DNA from 4 places in the Singulisphaera chitinilytica genome. Region 2 is predicted to be linked to each of the others. Evidence: riboswitches for the same ligand, from Rfam matches in the RefSeq annotation. Region 2 holds a riboswitch; each other region holds the start of a gene.
The links. Region 2 has a riboswitch for cobalamin ahead of ACOYYX_RS22535 (Ig-like domain-containing protein). Riboswitches for the same ligand answer to the same signal wherever they lie in the genome.

Region 1 (3,516 bases), 370 kb from region 2:
GCTCGCCGCCATCACGATGGAGCCCAGGCGTCGGAGGGATTTCATTTGCCACCACATCAAGAGGCCGGAGAGGCCCCAGAAGACCATCGCGGCCGCCATCGCATCGACGATCAGGGCCTAGAACCACCGGGCATCGACCTGCGAGGGATACCGGCACGCCAGATGGAGCCCGGTCAGGAAGCGTCGAGAGGAGAGGCTGGGGGCCGTCGGTGTGGCCACCATCCCCTGATTCTGGAGGTTATATGCCACGCGCCAGTTCCGCCCCTCGCTCTCGACGGCAAAAATCAGTTCGGCCGGCGTTCGGATCTTGATGTCTTTCGGCGCCTCACCCCACTTCGTCATGATTGATGACACCGCATCCCTGGCCTGAGTGGCGGGAGCCACGTCGAGGTAGCTTGCCCGCTGAGTCCAGGCCGGCATGCTGAACGGCTTCTCGATCGGGGCCGAGCGTACGGTGCCGACTCGCCCTTCGAGCTCGACGAAAATGACCTGCTCGGTGTCGCCAGTCCGGGCGGTCAGGGCCAGGTCTCGCGAATAGGACGGGGCCTGGGAGTCAGACAGCTTGACGGGCGAAGGAGCCTCGCGGTTGATGGCCGAGACCACTTGCTCCGCCAGGGCGGCCGGCGTAGGGAACGTCGCCAGGGCCGTGCCGGCGACGTCCTTCGCGGTGATGAGCCGCACGGTTCGGTCGGAGAACCAGTCGGGATGGTTGAACAGGAAGGCCGTCACCCCGTAGAGCGTGACGAATGGAACCAGGGACAACCCTGCATACATGTGCGCACGTCGCACAAGTTTCATGGCCGCGTTGAAGCGGACCCGGGCTCGTGAGCGAGTGGCTGCCGCCGCAGCCGTATTGACCGACATCGTTGACTCCCTGGTGAACTGCGAACCTCGTGAGGGCAATCCGGGCCGAAACGACTCAACGTTCTTCGAGGTCGCCCTTGCTGAAAGCGCGAGGCTTTTCGCCGCCGGTGGCTGAAGGATCAGCCTGCTTTTTCAGGTCGATCGAGCCGGAATCGCCATTCGAGCACCCGGTGAATGCGACCGACAGGATGAGGGCCGCGGCGGCGAAGGATCGCCTCGCGTATGGAGCCATCATGGTGGAAGATCCCTGGATGGAGTCGTTGGGATGAAAGACGTGCGCCATCGGCTCAGTAGGAATCCGAGCTGATGACCTCGCCGCCCGACCTCGTCGAGAGCGCCTGGTAGACTCCGAGCCTCGACCCTGGCGCGAGGTTGTACATATTGGCGGCGGAATCGAAGGTCACGCCCGCCGCGGTGATGGTCGCCGGGTTGATCGACCAGGAGTCGATCGAGTCCTTGAGGAAGCGAACGGACCCATCGACGAACGCGAAGTTGGCACCCCCGGGGTGGAGGCTCGAGGCGTTCGCCACATAACGGGCCCCGAGCACGCCGACCGGCTTCTTGTAGGCGTTGATCGGGTAGTACGTCTCGAACATCGTGTCGTACCAGTACCCCGAGTTCCAGAACTGATTCACCAACTGGTCGGCCTGGGACAGCAGGGAGTGGCCCCGTTCGCCGATGGAGATGGTGTTGCTGGTCCCGTCCCTGATGTCGCTGATGCGAGTGGCACTATACATGTAGATCGTGCCATTCATGTTGCCGACCTGCTGCGGGAAGTTGCTCGCGGAGAGCTTGGGCCTGACGTCCCAGGTCCCCGTGCATCCGGCATAACTGATGAAGGCCTGCTCCCAGTTGCCGGGGGGCGGGGCCTGATAGATCGTCGGGGAGAGGGGCTGAAGTTCCGCCGCGGAGGCATCGCTCGGGCACGCGAATGCCGAGATGGCGACCCCCGCGATGGTCAGGTTGGCTGAATTCTTATACGAGAGGCTGAAGTTGGCGAGGTTGTAGACGGGCGTCTGCTCCATGTACGGCAGGATCATGACGAACATGCTGAAGCCGTCGGCCATCTTGCCCGCCCCGGTGCCGGATGCCGCCCAGAAAGAGCCGGGGGGCAGCGTGCCCGTGGCCGACTCATAATTGGATATGGCCAGGCTCATCTGCTTGAGGTTGTTCGTGCATTGGGCGCGGCGTGCGGCCTCGCGCGCCGCCTGGACGGCGGGGAGCAGCAGCGCGATCAGCACGGCGATGATCGCGATCACCACCAGGAGTTCGATGAGGGTGAAGCCGGTGCGTCGAGGGGGGATGCGCGCAGGCATGGGGGCGGTTCTTTCTGCCGGGCCGGGCAAGAGGAATTCGAATCGCTTCGACCCTCCGGCGCAAGGCTCGTGGCAGACGTTCTGCGAGCGGCCCGCCCGGATGCTCAGTGGCCGAAGCATCGGAACAGCAACTCGACGGGCAGGTCTTCTGGCTTACGGCTCCTGACGGCTCCCGGACCGCCTTCCCGCCCGCGGGCAGTGGCATCGTTGTCCGGAGCCTGGCCGAATACAGCGGCGGCCCCACGACGGATTCTCACCGTCTTCCCTATTATCCCCCGAGACCTCTTGCGTAGTCCGAGGGCACCTGTCGAGAGCGGCATTACACCCTTTCAAACACTCCCGCGTCAAGTCGCGAATCCGAGAATCCGGGATGCCCTCGCGATTTCAACCCCTCAGGCGAATACAAAAAATGATATGATCATTTTCCTCAAAAACGCCAATCCAGCACCGATCGACTGTACGCCTGGGACGAGGCCGCCGTCCATCCTTACAAAACATCATATCAATTGAAACCAGTTATTTATTGGAGGAGTTGTGGAATGGAGTATGAAACGTCCTCTCGGTGCCCCTCCACAAGGCGCGACGCCCCATTCTTTCAACACAAGTCCTTGCCTGGATTTGACAAGAAACGGCTCTCCTATCGGATGGCGGTCTCAGTATGTCGGGGGCACTCGATCCAGGCGAATCCGAACGCCGAACGCTCGATCACCACGGAATCCGCCTTGAGCCTCCGTCGAAATGACACCCGCGGCACCCAGGCGGGATTTCAGGCGGTGCCTATGGGAGCTGGTCAGGACAACCCCTTTTAGAGATGGTTGAGGTCCGGGGCGTCGTCGCTCGCACGTCGCGGAATAGCCGCTGGTGAACGTCCCCGGACCGGCTCCCGCTGAACAGCTATTCGGCTCAGGCAGGTTGATCGAGAACCGCAACAGTGTCGTGACCAGGTCGAACTGCCGGGTCTGCTGCTCGAGCCCGACGTCAGGGGCCAGGTGATGCTGGAGCCTGCGACTTCGGCCTCCCGAGTCGTAAGCGATCGGGTTCTTGCTCAGGAGTACCTCGAGCACGCCGGGCCGAAACTGGCCCTGGACGCAAGAGGGCCTCTCCTCTTCAAATATCGGGTGGCTGTGAGAGGCCGTTCTTGGCGGCCCATGTTGCGAGCGCCAAGCGGAAGATTTGGACCTTGGGGATGTGCGTCTCGCGATGCGCGTTCTCTAGCCAATCTACATACTCGGGCGAACCCTTCATGTGAATGACAGTTTCCCGCTCGGATCGCTCTTCGGGAGATTTCGGCAATTGTCCCATCTTGGGGCGTGCCATCAATTTTACTCCATCAAAT
Region 2 (3,516 bases):
GGGTGATGGCGATGGAGACCAACTCGGCCGCGGTGACCGTCAGCGTCGTGGAGCCCCTGATGCCGTCGAGCGAGGCGGTGATGGACGAGGTCCCGACCGCGACGCCCGTGGCGAGGCCGCCGGTCGTGATCGTGGCCGTGGAGTGAGTGGCGGAGGCCCAGGCGACGCTGCTCGTCAGGTCCTTGGTGGACTTATCGGTGTAGGTCCCGGTCGCCGTGAACTGCGAGGCCAGGCCCGCCGCGACGCTCGGGTTCGCCGGGGTGATCGCGATCGAGACGAGGACCGGAGCGGTGACGTTGAGGGTGGTCGAGGCGTTGACTCCGTCGAGCGAGGCGGTGATGGACGAGGTTCCGACCGCCAGACCCGTGGCGAGGCCGCTGCTGTTGATCGTCGCCACGGCCTGCGTCGCGGAGGCCCAGGCGACGCTGCTCGTCAGGTCCTTGGTGGACTTGTCGGTATAGGTGCCCGTGGCGGTGAACTGCGTCGTGAGTCCATCGGCGACGCTGGGGTTCGCCGGCGTGATCGCGATCGAAGTCAACACGGGCGCGGTGACGGTCAGGGTCGTGGACGCCCTGACGCCGTCGAGCGAGGCCGTGATCGACGAGGTGCCGACCCCAAGGCCGGTGGCCAGGCCCGCGTCGGTGATGGTGGCCACGGTCTGCGTGGCGGAGGCCCAGGTCACGCTACCGGTGAGGTCTTTCGTGGACTTATCGGTATAGGTGCCCGTGGCCGTGAACTGGTTGGTGAGGCCGTCGGCGATGCTCGGGTTCGCCGGGGTGATGGCGATGGAGGTCAACACCGGAGCGGTGACGTTGAGCTTGGTCGAGGCGTTGATGCCGTCGAGCGACGCGGTGATGGTGGAGGTCCCGACGGAGACGCCCGTGGCGAGGCCATCCCCGGCGATCGTGGCGACGGACTGCGTATCCGACGACCAGGTGACCAGGTCGGTCAGGTCCTTCGTCGAGCCATCAGCATACGTCCCGGTCGCCGTGAACTGCGTCGTGAGGCCGCTGGCGACGCTGGGATCGGCCGGGGTGATGGCGATCGAGGTCGGTGAGGGGACCGTCTCGGTGAGATCGTCGGCGGCGAAATAGGCCGGGGTGTTCATCCCGTAGGTCGGGTCGTTCTGCGACGACTCGAGGCCGAACTGCAGGCTCCCGGCGCCCGCGAGGGAGCTCAGGTCCACGGTCTGCCAGGTGTTGATGATGTAAGAGTTCGTCCCCTGGAAGTTGGCCAGGTAGAAGTCGACCTCGCCGACCTTGGTCCCCGTGCCATTGGCCCCCGTGAACCCTTCGATCGTCAGGAGGAAATAGTCACCTGCCCCGAACTTGGGTGTGAACAAATTCCCGTTCAGCATTGTGTAATAGGCGTAGGTGGTGTTCGTCACCTGGATGGAGTCGGGCGATGCGCCCGAGGGCAGGTTGACGTACGAGCTGGCGGGATGGAACGGATCCGCCGTGTCGCCGAAGGTGAAGCCGACGCCGTAGGTCGCCGAGCCGTCGGCCCCCGAGCCCGTGATCGCGCTGTACTGGTTCGTGTAGCCGGGGGTCGTGGTGTCGGTCATGGTGGAGATGGCCCACCCCGACCAGAGGTCCCCGAACTGAGTGCTGCTGAAGCTGTTGTTGAATCCGTTTCCTGCGTCGACGAACTCGCCGCTCGATCCGGCGTTATTGTTGAACGAGTTCGCGGGGACGCCCAGGCCTTCGAACGTCGCCACGACCGTCGACAGGAGCCGGCGGGCCTCGAGCGACTCGGGGCAGGCGGCATCCAGGCTCATGATCGCCGTCGTCCGGCGGCTCTTTCGTCGCGTCCGGGCGCCATCTCGCAGAGAGGTCAATCTTCGCAGCGTGTTCATCGCGGAATCCCTGGCTCGTCTCAGTTCAGGAGGTCGAACGTCTCAATGTCGTCATAAAAAGGGGCGAGCCATCTCGTGGTCGATCACCCCGCGGTACTTTGCGGCCCGACCGGTGTCATCTTCGATCGCCCAGCCGTGGCTTCGATTCGCCGTCCGGAACGCCGTGGGGTATGCCGTGGATCTCTGGTTAGAGAGACAGGGATATCCACTCGCGAATCCAGAGATGTCAAACCTGGCAAACATCGTGGGCGTCGACGATCTCGGCGCGCCCGCCCTGGATTCGCGGAGCAGGTCCAAGGCCGTGCTCTCATGACGGTCATTCGGCCTCGCGCCACGCGGATCGCCGATGCACGACTCGACGGAGCGATCCCGGCGACTGATCGCCGAGGCTCGAAGGCCGCGTATTCCCGACGGATTTTCCGGATCGTTGGTGAGTTTGGTAGCGACGTGCCCGTCCCTCGCGGAGCATCGTCCACAACGGTACTGGTAGGTCTTCTGACTCTCGAGCTGGGGGAACGAGCCTTCTCATCAAGCGGCCAAGCCGGCCGACTCGACAATGGCAAATGGAGGTGCGTCGCCCGTGATCACTCGATTACAGCGGCGGGGCCGTTCCGGATTCGCACCGGATTCCCTGTTTCCCGACCCCGGCAGGCTGCCGAGACCGGAGACCAATACCTGAACGCAAGTACGAAGCTAAACGATCGTTGAGACGACTGTCAATGGAGCGAACTTGCGAAATTGCAAAAGGTTTGCGGTCTGGGTGGGGTTTGTGGATGTAGTCTATTTTGACGAATTTTGCCGCTTCGTTCGCGAGGTTCAGGGGTTGCGGACATGCCGACTTCTATTCTTACCCTCGCGTCTCATTCGGCACCCGAGCTGGGGATCGTGCAAGGTGGGGATGGACTCGGCCTTGGCAAAGCAGGCGCGCCAAGGAACGGCCGAATCGTGCCTGGGGCTCCTCGGTACGTTGACGGGATGATTACAGACGCAAGGAATCCCGAAGCCCGGCGAACTTCCGAGAAAGAAAAGGCCCTGATCTCACGGCGAACCACGAGTCTCAGGGCCGGGGATGAAAATACGAGTGGTAATGGAGTGCAGCCAGTGGCTTTCAGGCGGTGGTGAGTACCGGCAGCCCGGTTTTCCGGGCCGGCTTCAGGCTTTGTCGCACGGCGCCCCAGACGCGTGCCGGGGTCAGCTCGTCCATGCACTCCATGTTGCTGCAGCACTTGAGCCGGCTCCCGGCGCACCAGATCCCGGTCTGGATGGCGGTCGCCCTTGGGCCGTAGGGGCCGGTCTTCTCGGGGCTCGTGCAGGTGTAGATCCCCACGACCTTCGCCCCGGCCGCCGCTGCGAGGTGGAGCGGCCCGGTGTCGTTCGAGAGGAAGACATCCGACTCGGCCGCGACGGCGGCGAGTTGGGGCAAGGTCGTCCGGCCGCAGAGGTCCAGGAACGGCCTCGGCCCGAGGCCGGCCCGCAAGGTCTCGATCAGCGGGCGATCCTCGGGGGCGCCGACCACGATCAGGCCCGCGCCCAACTCGTCGACCGCCTTCCGGCCGATCGCGGCGAAGTGCTCGGGGGGCCAGCGCTTCGTCAGCCATCGCGCGCCCAGGTTCAGCACGAGTCGAGGCCCGGGGACGCTCGCCAGGGTGAGGCGGGCCCAG
Region 3 (3,516 bases), 4.3 Mb from region 2:
CCGATGTACATGACCGACGGCGACTCATGCTTCAGGTGCTCGAGGGCCACCTGGAAGGTGAAGGCGTCGTTGCGGCAGCCTTCCCAGGTCTGCGGCGTCTGGGCCATCATGCGGTTGAGCACGAGTTCACCCTCCGAGAGGTTCTTGCGCTCGATGGGGACCCAGCCGGCGTTGATGTAGAGGCCGCTCCGCTCCCGGTTGAAGATGAACGGGTAGACATCCCACGACCCGATCACCGCGACTTTGCCCTTATAAGCGGGCAATTTGTTCAGCCACTCGAAGACGTTGACGTTGGGGTTGGGGACCTTGTTGTTGCTGTCGATGCGGTCGTCGGCGGAGCCGGTGAAGAGCTCGTTGTAGCCGGGGTAGGAGAAGTTCTTGCCGTTGGTGACGCGGGCCGGGCTCTTCTTGTCGTTGTTGCCGTAGATCTGCCCCTGGCGGGCGACGACCGTCCACAGGAAGGGCATGAGCGCCTCGCGGCGGGCCTCGGCGTTATCGCGCCAGAACTCGCGGCGGAGTTCGTCGACCCGGGCCACGCCGCCGTCCTTCTTGTTCAGCAGGGACTCTTCGGCCCCGCGGAAGACCTCCTGCCAGCGCAGGCCGTCGGCCGTGACGACCACGACATTCCTGGTGGCCAGGGCCGGCGCCTTCGGCTCGTCACCGCGAGCAAGCGGAGAATTCGTGTGGGAACCGGCCAGCAAAAGCAGGAGGAAGCAAGCTCGACGCAGCAACGTCATGACAACCTTTCTGTTCAACGCGGAGGGTTCTCGAGGGGGAAGGGCACGTCGTCGCGGATCGTCCTTGCGGGAGACCACGCGGTACGGCGTGTCGCGACGCCATCGTCGCTCATCGACAGGATTTCGGTGTGATTTTATGAGAAACGATTCGTGAATTTCGCGCCGAGACTTGACGGTCGGCCGGGCCTTTCGCTCTAATTTTGGCTTCCCGACGGGTGCTCCACGCCCACGATCCGGCGAGGGAGAGAATAGGGAAGACGGTGAGAATCCGTCGCGGGGCCGCCGCTGTCATCGGCGAGGCCCCCGGGCCGATTGTGCCACTGCCAGGTATGGCGGGAAGGCCGCCCGGGTGCCGTTACGAGCCGAAAGCCAGAAGACCTGCCCGTCGAGGTGCTGTTCCGATGCTTCGGCCGCAAGCATTTGGGCGCGCCGCTCGCGATTCGCCGGCGACGGGCCTGGTGCCCGAGGGCCAGAGCCCACCCTCACGCCCGACCCGGCACGAAAGTTCGCGTTCATGGCTCGCCGCCCCTCCAGTCGCCCCCGCATGCACTCCCCCGGCTCCGCCCTCGACGAGCCCCCGGCCAACCCCAGGCGCCATCGGCTCGCTGACGTTCTTACCACAGTCGGGAGCCGCAGGCCACCGAGCGTCGACCCTCGCGATCGGGAGCACGGGCAACCCATGAACCGACCAAACGCCTTACTCCGAGCGGCCTGGGCCCTCGCCGGCCTCGCGATCCTCGCGGCGTCGGGCTGCGGCGACGCGTCGAGATCGACCGCGAACCCCGACGCCAGGCCCGTCCGCATCGCGTCATTGACGCTGGCGACGGACGAGATGCTCACCGAGCTCGTGCCGACCGAGCGGGTCGTGAGCGTCACCGCGCTCGTCGACGACCCGACGATCTCGAACGTAGCGGGCCGCTATCCCGAGAAGATCGCGAGGCTCCGGGACATCCATGTCGAGCTGCTCCTCTCCCTGGGACCGGACCTGATCCTCGTCGCGCCTTATAATACGGCCGACTCCCTCCGCCTGCTGGAGAACTCGGGGCGCTCGACCTACCGCAACGAGGCCGTGAACAGCGTCGCCGAGATCGAGGAGGGCATCCTCAAGCTGGGCAAGCGACTGGGCGAGGCCGGGAAGGCCAAGGGCGTGGTCGAAGGGATGGAAGCGAGGCGACGAAAACTCGCCGAGCGCTTGCAAGGGGCAACGACCCGGCCCCGTGTCCTCTTCTGGTCGGCCGGATTCACTTCGGGGAAGAAGACGACCATCGACGACATCATCCGCGACGCCGGGGCCCTGAACGTGGCGGCCGAGATGGGGCTCGAGGGCTCGGTCGAGATCCCCCCCGAGCGCGTCGTCGCCGCCGACCCCGACATCGTGCTCCTCTCCCTCTGGAAGGACGACGAGCGGCAGGCGCAGGTGGCGAACCACCCGATCCTCCGGCAGCTCCGCGCGGTGAAAGAGAACCGCCTGGTGACGATCGAGGGGCGGTACATCACGAGCATCTCGCAGTTCGTGGTCGAAGGGGCCGAGCGGCTGGCGAAGGCCCTGCATCCCGACCGCTTCGCCGGCGACGGGGCCCCGCGATGAGGCGTGCGATGACCATCGCGGCCCTGCTCGGCCTCGCCTACGCGGTGCTCGCGCTGCTGGGGACGATCTGGGGCTCGGTGTCGATCCCCACGTCGCACGTCGCCCGGGTCCTGGCGTCAGCGATAGGGCTGGACCTCGGCGGCGGGAGCCCGGTCCCGGCCACGGAGCGGTTTCTCATCCTCCAGGTCCGGCTGCCGCAGGTCTTCCTGCTCGGCCTGGTCGGGGCGGCCCTGGCGACCTCAGGAGCGGCCTTGCAGGCGACGTTCGAGAACCCGCTAGCCGACCCCAGCATCCTCGGCGTCAGCGGCGGCGCGGCGCTCGGTGCGGTGCTGGCCATCCACAGCGGCATCGCCGAGACCGTCTTCCTGTCGCTGCCCCTGTGTGCCTTCTGCGGCGGGCTCGCCTCGTCGATGTTCGTCTACGCCATCACGTACTTCGAGGGCCACAGCACGGGCCCGACCCTGCTGCTGACGGGCGTGGCGGTGGGGAGCATGACGATCGCGGGGGTCTCGCTCGTGATGGTCATCACCGAGGTCCACCGCATCCAGGAGCTCCTCTTCTGGATGGTCGGGGGCGTGCGGAACCAGTCGTGGGAGCACGTCGGCCTTTGTGCCCTGCCGATCGCCCTGGGGATCGCCGGGCTCCTGAGCTTGCACCATCGGCTCGATGCGCTCCTGCTCGGCGAGGAGCAGGCGATGGCCGTGGGAGTGCCGGTCGCGGGGACGCGGCTCCTCGTCCTGCTCCTGACCGCCCTGGCCACCGGCGCGGCAACGGCCGTCAGCGGCTCGATCGGGTTCGTCGGCCTGATGGTCCCGCACCTGATCCGCAGGCTCACCGGCCCACGCACGCGCGACCTGCTCCCGGCCTGCGTGACGGGGGGCGCCGCGTTCCTGACCGCCTGCGACCTCTTCGCCAGGAGCGTCTCGGGGACATTCACGCTGCACCTGGGGATCATCACAGCCTTACTCGGCGGCCCCGCCTTCCTGATCGTCCTGCGCAAGTCGAAGGGAGGATCGCGGCCATGACCGTCTCTCCCGTCCTCCATGCCAGGAACGTCGGCTACCGCGCGGGGGGCCGCATGCTGCTCGACGACGTCAACCTGTCGCTGGCCCCGGGCTCGATGACCGTCCTAATCGGGCCCAACGGTGCGGGGAAAACAACCCTGATACGGATCCTGGCCGGGATCCTGCC
Region 4 (3,516 bases), 390 kb from region 2:
ATTCGGCGAGGACCGTGCTGGCTGCCCCTCCGCGAGAGATCGCTCGAATCATGATCTCGGTGACCGAGGAGGGCCAGGCGGACACCCCCTCGGCGACGACCCCGTGGTCGGCCGCGAAGATGACGACGCGCCTCGGGCTCGTCTTCGGCTCGAGGGTCCCCTGGATCGTGCAGAGGCGCGCGGCCAGGCCCTCGAGCAGCCCGAGGCTCCCCGCCGGCTTGGCCAGGCGATCGAGGCGGTGCAGGGCCGCCTCCGTGATAGCCTCGTCTCGCCCGGGGGACTTGGGGATTGTTGGGTTCACGACGAGGATCGCTCCCCGGCATCGGCACCGATCCAGCGGGTGCATCCCCACCAGCCGATGATGGAGCCGGTCAGGAACAGGGCGGCGGCGATCCCGACGTGGTGGGATTCGAGGTGGTGTGCGAAGAGGATCATCATAGCGCCTTCCTCCTGCGCAGGCCCGCGCCGGCGAGCTTGGCCACCACGCCGAAGACGACTCCCGAGAGCAGGGAGACCGTGCCGAGGAAGATCATGTCATCCGAATGCAAGTCGTGCAGCCACTCCATGCGGTGGGGCTCCTCAAGGATTAAGGTTGCGTGAGAAAAGGTACGGATTCAGGCGTCGGGGCGGGGATACATAAAGAAAGTCCTCCTTTCGTCGCCCGCTCAGTAAGCATCCGACGAGACGACCTCCCCGCCCTGGCGCGTCACCATCGCCGCGACGATGCCGATCGGCGTCCGGTCTTTGAGGAAGCGTGCCGACCCATCAGCCATCAATACGTTTGATCCGGTGCTATGAAAGCTATAGATTTCATTATCATTCGAGCAATTCACCCCGCATGGGCCCGGCGACACCGAGCCGTCGTAGGTGGCCCCGTCGATCACGACCCCCTTGAGGTCGCTGGCCCAGACGCCCCCGGTGACGTGATTGCGAGGCGAGTTGGAGACCGGGGTGCCCGGGACCATGCCGCGACCACGCCAGAACTGGGGCCGATTGGACACTTCGATCACCAGCAGCGTGTTCGAGAGCCCGTCGGTGACCTGTGCAATCGGGCAGCCGTCGTCGATGCGATCCCTGGCCGTGTCCGAGCCCAGGTTGATAATGCCCGAACTGCTCCCCATCCCGAGCATCTTCTGCAAGGCCGCGGAGATCCCATAGGCGCTCCCGTAGTCCCAGGTCGCCCCGCGGTAGATCTGACGCGGAGCACTCGTGCTGCCGTAGAGCGTGAATTCGAAGCCCTCGCGACCGGACTGGGCCGAGGGGCAGGCGAAGATGCCGACCGAGGCCGTCGCGGTCGTCGTGTTCGCCGCGTCGTACCAGTGGACCTGGAAGTTCATGCTGGTGAAGGTCGTCGATTGCTCCATATACGGCAGCAGATGGGCCGGCCAGCCGTGGCGGGGCGGCGAGGGGGGGGAGTCGTAGAAGAGGCCGGTGCTCTGGCTCGGGAAGCAGCTATGGACCTGCTCGAAGCCGTGCAAGCCGAGGCCGATTTGCTTCAGATTATTGAGGCAGGATGCCCGGCGAGCCGCCTCGCGAGCCGCCTGGACCGCCGGCAAGAGCAGGGCGACGAGCACCCCGATGATGGCGATCACCACCAGCAACTCGATCAGCGAGAATGCCGGGCGCCGACGAGCATGTCGTCGAGCCGATGGGAATCCGACGGAGTGAATAGACTGAGACGAAGCCATGAGCAGACCTTCCTGCCGGCTAGGGCAAGGGTCGATGCTCCGGTGCTCCGTAGAAGGCCCTGTGCAGGCGGTCTGCGAGGGGACCCGCTCGGATGCCCGCGGCCGGAGCATCGCAGCAGAATCTCGACGGGCAGGTCTTCTGGCTCTCGGCTCGTAGCGGCCTTCGGACAACCTTCCCGCCTCGCGGCAGTGGTCGTAGCGTCCGAAGCCTGACCGATTACAGCGGCGGCCCCGCGCCGGATTTGCACCGGCTTCCCTATTCTCCCCCTCGCCCGAGTCGGTCGGGCAGGGGGCACCTGTCGAGGGAGATCATTAGAACCACGGGCCGCCCGGCGGTCAAGGATCGTGCCGGCCCAGCGCGTGATGGCTCTGGACAATGAGCCGAGACGTCACGATGCGAAGCGACCTCCGCGAAGGCTAGAAAATCTTGGGAGTGTAGCCTGACGCGGTGATCTCAGGACCGGAAAGCCTGGAGATCCCCATTCGAGGCCACCTTCGGTTTGCCGTGCGGACGATGGGCGAGATCGAGAGGCTCCTGACTTCGCCGGCCGCTCTTCTCCCCGTCCGCCAGGTAGAACTCGGAGAACTGGCCGAAGGTGATGTCGTCGCCCATGACGACCGACGCTTCGGCCTTGCGCAGCTCGGCGTCGAGCCGCGCCTGGGCGACGCGGTGGTCGCGCGTCGGATGACGCAGGTCTTCGAACCTCGTCAGCGGGCGGTAGGTGCGCCCGGCCTTGGTCCGCCGCACCTCCCCGAGCGCGGCGGTCACCCAGCAGCCGTATTTCTCGCTGTAGAACGCCTTGGCGGGTCGTCCCATGTCGCGGTCTCTCTCATGCGGTTCGCGAACTGTTGTCCCGCAGTTTCAGTGCTTTTGCACTCCTACTTGCACTGTGACAGCCGTTCACTAGCCGATGCAACCGCGCATAGAAATCCCCTCGGAGAACAAAATCCCCCAAGGGGTTACATCGAAATGGGCGGCGCTGGATTCGAACCAGCGACTTCCACCGTGTGAGGATGGATAAAATCTCGGCCGAGAAGCCCACGAACCTTCGATCGAGAGAGAACTTACAACATTCGACTCATCATCGCAAGAGGACGCGTAGCCTCTCATGTTTTCGCAAGGATTCTCGGTAAGACGAAAGTCCAAGGCCAGCGCAAAACGGTATGTACCGTTTTGCGATACCAGTCATCTATGACGACGCGGTGAGGATCACATGAATCGTGATCGGTAGGTTTAAGCTCGCCGCACGGTCAGCATCGACGGTCGGGCCGCGATGCATCAGGTGTGGCTGGCCCTGTTCCCGATGGCCATGATGCTCCGCTGTTTCCCGCACGACTGGCCGGGCATCCGCAGCCGGGTCAAGCTCAGCGGGTCATTCCGAGAGCGATCGACGCGGGTCTGGGAGTCGTATCGGGCCCCGTCCCGCGGGTGCTTCGCGCAGCGCCTGCGGCGGCTCCGCGAGTGGTCCCGTCACCGCGAGATGTCGGCATGGCTGCTCAAGCGAGTCGAGGCGCCGTGCGGCCGCTCGCGGGAGTATGCCGCGGCGTACTCGCACCCGGGCGGCCACCGGACGAGCAACATGCTGGACCGGCCGTTGCGCGGGATGAACCGCGACTTCGACCGCGGCCAGTACCTGCACGGCTCGGCCGCGGCCTGCCGGCTCCACTGCCGGGCCTGGGCGTGGCTGGCGAACTACGTCCCCTGGCACCCAGCGGTGGCGCGGGCTAAGGAGGGATGGCGCTACTCCGTTGAGCGGCTCAACCGCCATCGTCTCCAAGACGGCTGGCTTCAGAACCTGCTCGTCTCCGCCTCACTCGGCGGCCACGA

Region 1: another riboswitch for cobalamin. It lies ahead of ACOYYX_RS21075 (DUF1559 domain-containing protein); the one in region 2 lies ahead of ACOYYX_RS22535 (Ig-like domain-containing protein).
Region 3: another riboswitch for cobalamin. It lies ahead of ACOYYX_RS00720 (ABC transporter substrate-binding protein); the one in region 2 lies ahead of ACOYYX_RS22535 (Ig-like domain-containing protein).
Region 4: another riboswitch for cobalamin. It lies ahead of ACOYYX_RS20985 (DUF1559 domain-containing protein); the one in region 2 lies ahead of ACOYYX_RS22535 (Ig-like domain-containing protein).

Annotation. Positions count from the first base shown of each region.
Region 1 is NZ_CP186274.1:5,284,543-5,288,058, forward strand. It holds gene ACOYYX_RS21060 (hypothetical protein) at 1-121, shown strand, start outside; gene ACOYYX_RS21065 (hypothetical protein) at 118-864, opposite strand; gene ACOYYX_RS21070 (hypothetical protein) at 920-1,099, opposite strand; gene ACOYYX_RS21075 (DUF1559 domain-containing protein) at 1,152-2,180, opposite strand; cobalamin riboswitch at 2,302-2,503, opposite strand; gene ACOYYX_RS21080 (hypothetical protein) at 3,288-3,497, opposite strand.
Region 2 is NZ_CP186274.1:5,659,069-5,662,584, reverse strand. It holds gene ACOYYX_RS22535 (Ig-like domain-containing protein) at 1-1,855, opposite strand, end outside; cobalamin riboswitch at 2,324-2,543, opposite strand; gene ACOYYX_RS22530 (glycosyltransferase family 9 protein) at 2,964-3,516, opposite strand, start outside.
Region 3 is NZ_CP186274.1:200,294-203,809, forward strand. It holds gene ACOYYX_RS00715 (AP protein) at 1-737, opposite strand, end outside; cobalamin riboswitch at 934-1,137, shown strand; gene ACOYYX_RS00720 (ABC transporter substrate-binding protein) at 1,417-2,325, shown strand; gene ACOYYX_RS00725 (FecCD family ABC transporter permease) at 2,334-3,350, shown strand; gene ACOYYX_RS00730 (ABC transporter ATP-binding protein) at 3,347-3,516, shown strand, end outside.
Region 4 is NZ_CP186274.1:5,265,705-5,269,220, reverse strand. It holds gene cobT (nicotinate-nucleotide--dimethylbenzimidazole phosphoribosyltransferase) at 1-301, opposite strand, end outside; gene ACOYYX_RS20995 (hypothetical protein) at 298-438, opposite strand; gene ACOYYX_RS20990 (hypothetical protein) at 435-566, opposite strand; gene ACOYYX_RS20985 (DUF1559 domain-containing protein) at 666-1,688, opposite strand; cobalamin riboswitch at 1,801-2,003, opposite strand; gene ACOYYX_RS20980 (hypothetical protein) at 2,143-2,505, opposite strand; gene ACOYYX_RS20975 (hypothetical protein) at 2,963-3,516, shown strand, end outside.